One region of the Pseudomonas sp. GW823-FHT02C05 genome, then DNA from elsewhere that is predicted to be linked to it. Evidence: riboswitches for the same ligand, from Rfam matches in the RefSeq annotation. Region 1 holds a riboswitch; the other holds the start of a gene.
The links. Region 1 has a riboswitch for manganese ahead of mntP (manganese efflux pump MntP). Riboswitches for the same ligand answer to the same signal wherever they lie in the genome.

Region 1 (3,396 bases):
AAGTCACCCCCGCCGGCGAACGGCTGCTGCAGCACGCGCGGCTGATCATGCGCCAGGTGGATTACCTGAAAAGCGAATTCACCCAGTACGGCGGTGATTCCTCCGGGCACATCCGCATCTTCGCCAACACCACGGCGGTCACCGAATTCTTGCCGGAAGTGCTGGCGAAATTTCTCTCGGTACGCCCGGGAGTCACGGTGGACCTGCAGGAGCGCCTGTCCCGGGACATCGTTCGCGGTGTGCTGGACGGCACCAGCGACATGGGCATCATCGCCGGCCCGGTGGAAGCCAGCGGCCTGCAGGTGCTGCACTTCAGCACCGACCACCTGGTGCTGATGGTGCCCGTGGGCCACCCGCTGTCGGGGCAGGCTTCGGTGACCCTGGAACAGACCCTGGCCTACCAGCACATCGGCCTGCATGAAGGCAGCACCCTCTTGACCTTCCTGCGCGAGCACGTGGAGCGCCTGGGCAAGCAACTCTCGCTGCGCATCCAGGTGTCGAGCTTCGAAGCGATCTGCCGCATGGTGGAAGCCGGGGTCGGCATCGGCATCATTCCCGAGTCCGCGGCCTTGCGGCACAGCCGCACCATGCAGCTGGTGACGGTGAAGCTGGATGAAAGCTGGGCCGTGCGCGAACGCAGCATCATCGTCCGCGAACTGGAGGCCCTGCCCGGCAGCGTGCGGGCGCTGATCGCGACGCTGATGCCCGATGCCCGGAGCCCGCAAGCCTCGTGACCGGTGATCGCCCTGGCCGGCAGCGCAAGCAGAGACATTGATGCCGATCAAGTGCCCGCCTCGCCAGCGGAGTAAACCTGAAGCCAATCAGGGCTGTGTGCACAGCCCGCCCTTTGGCTCCGCGGAGACTTGACCATGCCCAGCACCGCTCTCGATACCCTCGCCCACCCGCCGTTCCCGGCGCAGCAAGGCCAATACTGGATCGACGCCCTGAACGATGGCAGCCATGTGCTGATCCGCCCGCTGCGGCCCCAGGACCGGGAGCGGGAAAAGGCCTTTATCGAAAACCTCTCCCCGGCCACCCGGCACCAGCGCTTTCTCGGCGAGATCAAGGAAGTGGGCGAGCAACTGCTCAATCAACTGATGGATGTCGGCACGCCGCAGCGGGTGGCTTATGTGGCCCTGGTCCACGACAACGGCGAACTGCGGGAAGTGGGTATCAGCCGCTACGCCCAGGTCGACGAGCAGCCCTCGCATTGCGAGTTCGCCGTGACCATCGCCGATGAGTGGCAAGGCAAGGGCCTCGGCGCGCTATTGATGCAGCACCTGATCGACGAAGCCCGCAACAACGGTTTCCAGCAGATGTACTCGGTGGATTCCGCCGCCAACTACAGCATGCGCCGCCTGGCAAAACAGCTGGGCATGCGCAGCGCCATCGACCCCGATGACGCCACCCAGGTGATCCACAGCCTGGCGCTGTAACGCCAGAGCGCTCCGCGCCTCGGCCCGAGGCGCGGCCGCATTGCCCGCAGAACCGCCCCGCCGCCGATACTGAAGTCAAGCCACAGCCGACAGGTGCTCGTAGAGAATTCCCGAGCCGACGATGATCAGCACCACCCCGCCCAGCACTTCGGCGCGCTGGCCCATCACCGTGCCAATGGCGCGGCCCAGCATCACTCCCAGGGTGACCATGGTCATGGTGGCCAGGCCGATGGCGCTGGCCGCGACCCAGATGTTGACGTTGACGAACGCCAGCCCCACCCCCACCGCCAGGGCATCGATGCTGGTGGCCAGGCCGGTTACCGCCAGCAGCCAGAAGCCGTGCTGGCGCGGTTTTTCTTCCTCGGCCTCGGCCTGCTGGCGGGTGCCGTTGTAGATCATGTGCAGGCCCAGCAACAGCAGCAGGCCGAAGGCGATCCAGTGGTCCCAGTTGGCCACCCATTGAGTCGCGGCCTGGCCGATGAACCAGCCCACCACCGGGGTGATGGCTTCAATGACGCCGAAGATCAGGCCGATGCGCAAAGCTTCCAGCAGGCGCGGCTTGAGCATGGCCGAACCCTTGCCCACCGCGGCGGCGAAGGCATCGGTGGACATGGCGAAGGCAAGAAAGATGATCGAGGCTGGGTTCACGTTGAGTCTTCCGGTCGGGCTTGAGTCCACGACATGCCCACGCGCCCGACTTCAGCGCAGGTATGTCGATGGTCTCACCAACCGAAACGGTGCCCGTACCACGGCAGGTTGCCGAGAATGTTGATACGGGCGCCACCGCAGGGCGCGGTGGCAGGTTACTCCCCAAAGAGGCGCGCAGCTTAGCCGGGCACATGTGAAAATTTCATCAGCAGCGCGCCACGACAGCTGCTCGCACAGCGGCTAGCCTGTGCAATCCACCCGTTGATTCGTGGAGGTACCCCATGCAACTCCAGGGCTCCTGCCATTGCGGCGCCGTGCACTTCAGCCTGTCCAGCCGCCATCCCTATCCCTACCAGCGCTGCTACTGCTCGATCTGCCGCAAGACCCAGGGCGGTGGCGGCTACGCCATTAACCTGGGGGGCGATGCGGCCAGCCTCAAGGTACGTGGGCGCAAGCACATCGTCATCTACCATGCCCGGCTCAAGCCCACCGGTGCCGCCCGGGCCCACAGCAGCAGCGCCGAACGGCACTTCTGCGGGCGCTGCGGCTCCGGGCTGTGGCTGTTCAGCCCGCAATGGCCGGAGCTGATCCACCCTTTTGCCTCGGCCATCGACACCCCGTTGCCGGTGCCGCCGCAACACACCCACTTGATGCTCGACTCCAGGGCGCCCTGGGTCGAGGTCGATGCCGGGGCGCACGACCTGCAGTTCGCCGAATACCCCGAGGAATCGATTGCCCAGTGGCACCAGCGCCTGGGGCTGGAGGCCTGAGCGCAACCGGGGCTTAACAGTCTTTGACAGTTTCCCGACAAAGCTGTCAAAGACTGCCACGCCCCCCTTCCCTAGCATCCGCTGATCCAATTGGCCCTCGGGTGCTGCATGTCCCGCAAACTTCTCGGCCTGCCGCTGGTGGGCCTGCTCTTGAGCAACCTCGGCTGCAACGGCCAGCCTCCAGCGCCGCCGCCCATCGCGCCCGGCGATTACGCCAGCATCATCGGCTACCTGAAGCAGTACATCCCGCAACAGATGGCCGAACATCAGGTGCCCGGGCTATCCATAGCCCTGGTGGACGGCCAGCAACTGATCTGGGCCCGGGGCTTTGGCTTCGCCGACCAGGCCCGGGGCCTGCAAGTGACCGAAAACACCGCGTTTCGCGCCGGTGCCCTGTCGCAATTGCTGACTGCCACGGCGGTGATGCAACTGGTGGAACAAGGGCGCCTGCAACTGGACGCGCCGCTGCAGGACACCCTCAGGGAGTTCTACGTCCGCTCGCGCTTCCACGAGGACCAGAACGCCGCCGACCGGGCCGTGAC
Region 2 (3,396 bases), on a different contig from region 1:
CACGGCAGGTATGTATCTGAAATGCGACCGATTGCTGTTTTTACATCTGGCGCGGATACATTTCCGCCCTTAGGATACGCGCCACGTTTTCAGGGAGGTTTCATGATGAAGAAGTCATTGGTCGTATGTGCATTGAGTGCCGCAGTACTGCTCAGCGGTTGTGAAACGGTCAATACCACCAGCGGTGGCGTGGTCGGTGTGGATCGCAAGCAATCCATGTTCAGCATGGTTTCCAGCGCTGAAGTGAACCAGTCCTATGCCCAGTCCTATCAGCAGACTCTGGGTGAAGCCAGCAGCCAGGGCGTACTGGACAAGACCAGCGCCAACGCCAAGCGCCTGCAGGTCATTGCCAACCGCCTGATTGCCCAGGCGCCGACTTTCCGCCCCGACTGCGCGCAGTGGAAATGGGAAGTCAACCTGATCAAGAGCGACGAGCTCAACGCCAACTGCGGTCCTGGCGGCAAGATCATTTTCTACTCCGGGCTGATCGAGAAGCTCAAACTCACCGACGATGAAATCGCCGCGGTCATGGGTCATGAAATTGCCCACGCCCTGCGCGAGCACGGTCGCGAAGCCATGTCCAAGCAGTACGCGGTCGGTGCCGGCAAGCAGATCGCCACCTTGTTCGGCGTTCCGCAGGAAACCGTAGCCCTGGGCGACAACGGGGTGAACCTGCTGATGACCCTGCCCAACAGCCGCGAGAATGAAAACGAAGCGGACCTGATCGGCCTGGAACTGGCCGCCCGTGCCGGTTACAACCCGAATGCGGCCATCAGCCTGTGGAACAAGATGGGCCAGGCTGCCGGTGGCTCCGCGCCGCCCGAGTTCATGAGCACTCACCCGGCTTCCACCAGCCGTATCGCTTCCTTGCAGGCGGCGATTCCCAAGGTGATGCCGCTGTATCAGGCCGCCAAGAAGTCCTGATCCCTTCGCGTCATTGTCGATGACGCTGTCGCCGGCACGCCGGCTCCTACGGGTTGCGTAGGGGCCAGCTTGCCGGCGATTTCGTTTATACCCAGCCGCTGATCTGCATGGCCTTGTACACCGCCACCACGGCGAGGATGAAGAAGGCCGACGCCGCCAGGCGACGGATCAGGGTCAGGGGCAGCTTGTCTGCGGCGAAGTTGCCTGCCAGGACCACCGGTACGTTGGCAATCAGCATGCCCAGGGTGGTACCGATGATCACCAGCCACAGATCCGGGTACTGCGCCGCCAGCATGACGGTGGCGACCTGGGTCTTGTCACCGATTTCTGCCAGGAAGAAGGCGATCAGGGTGGTCAGGAATGGGCCGAACTTGCGTGCGGTATTGGCTTCGTCGTCGTCCATCTTGTCCGGAACCAGGGTCCACAGCGCGGTGGCGGTGAAGCTGGCGGCGAGGATCCAGTGCAGGGTCGAGTCCGAGAAGAAGCTGCCGAACCAGGCGCCTACCGCACCGGCCGCCGCATGGTTGGCCAGGGTCGCGGCAACGATGCCGGCGATGATCGGCCAGGGTTTGCGAAAACGTGCGGCGAGAATCAGGGCAAGCAGTTGCGTCTTGTCGCCGATTTCGGCCAAGGCAACGATTGCGGTGGGAACGAGCAGGGAGTCCAGCATCATCAGGGTTTTCCTAAGGGGCGGGTCGACACGGCTATGACACGTACAGCCTTCCCGCCCCGGGTAAGGTGTGCGTGTCATAGGTCTTGTCAAACCCTGCGGTCCGTCTGTGCGGACTCTTGGGTCGCATGCGCCATGGTCTGTTGACCAAGTATGTTGACGCATGCCGGACGAGCGTGGCGCTCGTGGGAGACTACTCCCCTAGGACGGAGCGGATTCTGCCTAGGCAAAACCCTTTCGGCAAGCCTTGTTTGCGAAAAAGGATTTCAGCCGCGCTTGGCCCGATAAATGCGAAAGCCCTGGCCTTCGGCCTTGATCGCACAGGGCCCCAGGTGCTCTTCGATCAGCGGCTGGTAGCGCAGGAAGCTGTTGGCAACTACTCGCAGTTCTCCACCTTTTTGCAGATGTTTGGCTGCTTTTCGCAGCAGGTTTTCCGTTGCCTGGTAGTCGGTATGGACCCCGGTGTGGAAGGGCGGATTGGTCAGGATGCCGTTCAGCCCCATGGGCGCGGCGTCGATTCCGTCACCGGTCAGCACCTCGGCTTCCAGGCCGTTGGCCGCCAGGGTCAGGCGGCTGCTGGCGGCGGCGAAGGCGTCTACATCCAGCAGGGTCACGCGGCTGTCCGGGTAGCGGCGTTTCACGGTGGCCCCGAGCACTCCGGCACCGCAGCCGAAGTCCAGCAGGTGGCCGGCGGGCAGGTGGTCCAGGTGCTCCAGCAGCAGCGCGGTGCCGCGATCCAGGCGGCCATGGCTGAACACCCCCGGCAGGCTGATGACTTTCAGCGGGCCTTCGGCCAGCGGCAGTTCGTACTCCTGGGCCAGGCTCTGTAGGGTGAGCGGTTCGGGAGCATTGGCCACCGTGACCTGCCACAGCTGGCAGTGCCGGGCGCTATCGAGCTTGCGCGGTTTGCCGAAGGGGTTGAGTTGCTTGGCCGCACTCTCCACGCCGCTGCGCTTCTCGCCCACCAGGTACAGTTCGCGCCCGGCCAGGCGCGAGGCCAGGGCGTTGAGCAGGTAGTCGGTGAGGTCCTTGGATTTGGGCAGGAACAGCACGGCGCTGTCGAAGGATTGGGCCGGTGCGTCTACGCCAAAGTGACTGCGGCCGGGAAAGCGCGCCTCCAGGGCTGCCTGGTCGCCGGCGTGCCAGCTCCAGCCCCGGGCATTGGGCAGGCGGCCCAGCAGATCGTCGGCGGCCAGGCCGGCCAGCAGCAGTGAGCCTTGAAACAATTCAGCCTGACGCAACAGTACTTCACTGCGTGTGTCCATGATCCGCCCCCGAAAAAAGTGGCGAAGTTTATCAACTCACGACCCGCAGCGGGGCGCCGCTGAAGAAGGCGTGGGCGTTTTGCGTCAATTGACCGACGATTCGCTGGCGGGCCTCGCGGCTGCCCCAGGCGTTGTGTGGAGTGACGATCAGGCGCGGAATGTCGCCGGCCAGCAGGGGGTTGCCAGCCACCGGGGGTTCGACGCTGAGCACATCGGTGGCTGCACCACCCAGGTGACCATTGCGCAATGCATCGGCCAGGGCCTGTTCATCGATCAGCCCGCCGCGGGCGGTGTTGACCACCAGGGCTCCGGGCTTGAGCAGGGCCAGTTCCCGGGCACCGATAAAGTGGCGGGTGTGCTCGTTGAGGGGGCAGTGCAGGGTCAGGGCGTCCACTTGCGGCAGCAGTTCCTCCAGCGGCAGGCGGTCCGGGCGGGTCGGGCGGCCTGGAATCTGCCCCAGCAGCACACGCATGCCAAAGGCTTCGGCCAGGCGGGCCACCGCGCTGCCCAGTTCGCCATTGCCCAGCAGGCCCAGGG

Region 2: another riboswitch for manganese. It lies ahead of AC1RGE_RS16850 (TMEM165/GDT1 family protein); the one in region 1 lies ahead of mntP (manganese efflux pump MntP).

Annotation. Positions count from the first base shown of each region.
Region 1 is NZ_JBXAJU010000001.1:678,279-681,674, reverse strand. It holds gene AC1RGE_RS03360 (LysR family transcriptional regulator) at 1-734, shown strand, start outside; gene AC1RGE_RS03355 (GNAT family N-acetyltransferase) at 870-1,436, shown strand; gene mntP (manganese efflux pump MntP) at 1,512-2,084, opposite strand; yybP-ykoY riboswitch at 2,095-2,255, opposite strand; gene AC1RGE_RS03345 (GFA family protein) at 2,366-2,854, shown strand; gene AC1RGE_RS03340 (serine hydrolase domain-containing protein) at 2,963-3,396, shown strand, end outside.
Region 2 is NZ_JBXAJU010000003.1:119,857-123,252, forward strand. It holds gene AC1RGE_RS16845 (M48 family metallopeptidase) at 106-924, shown strand; gene AC1RGE_RS16850 (TMEM165/GDT1 family protein) at 1,010-1,594, opposite strand; yybP-ykoY riboswitch at 1,686-1,809, opposite strand; gene AC1RGE_RS16855 (methyltransferase) at 1,861-2,859, opposite strand; gene AC1RGE_RS16860 (2-hydroxyacid dehydrogenase) at 2,891-3,396, opposite strand, start outside.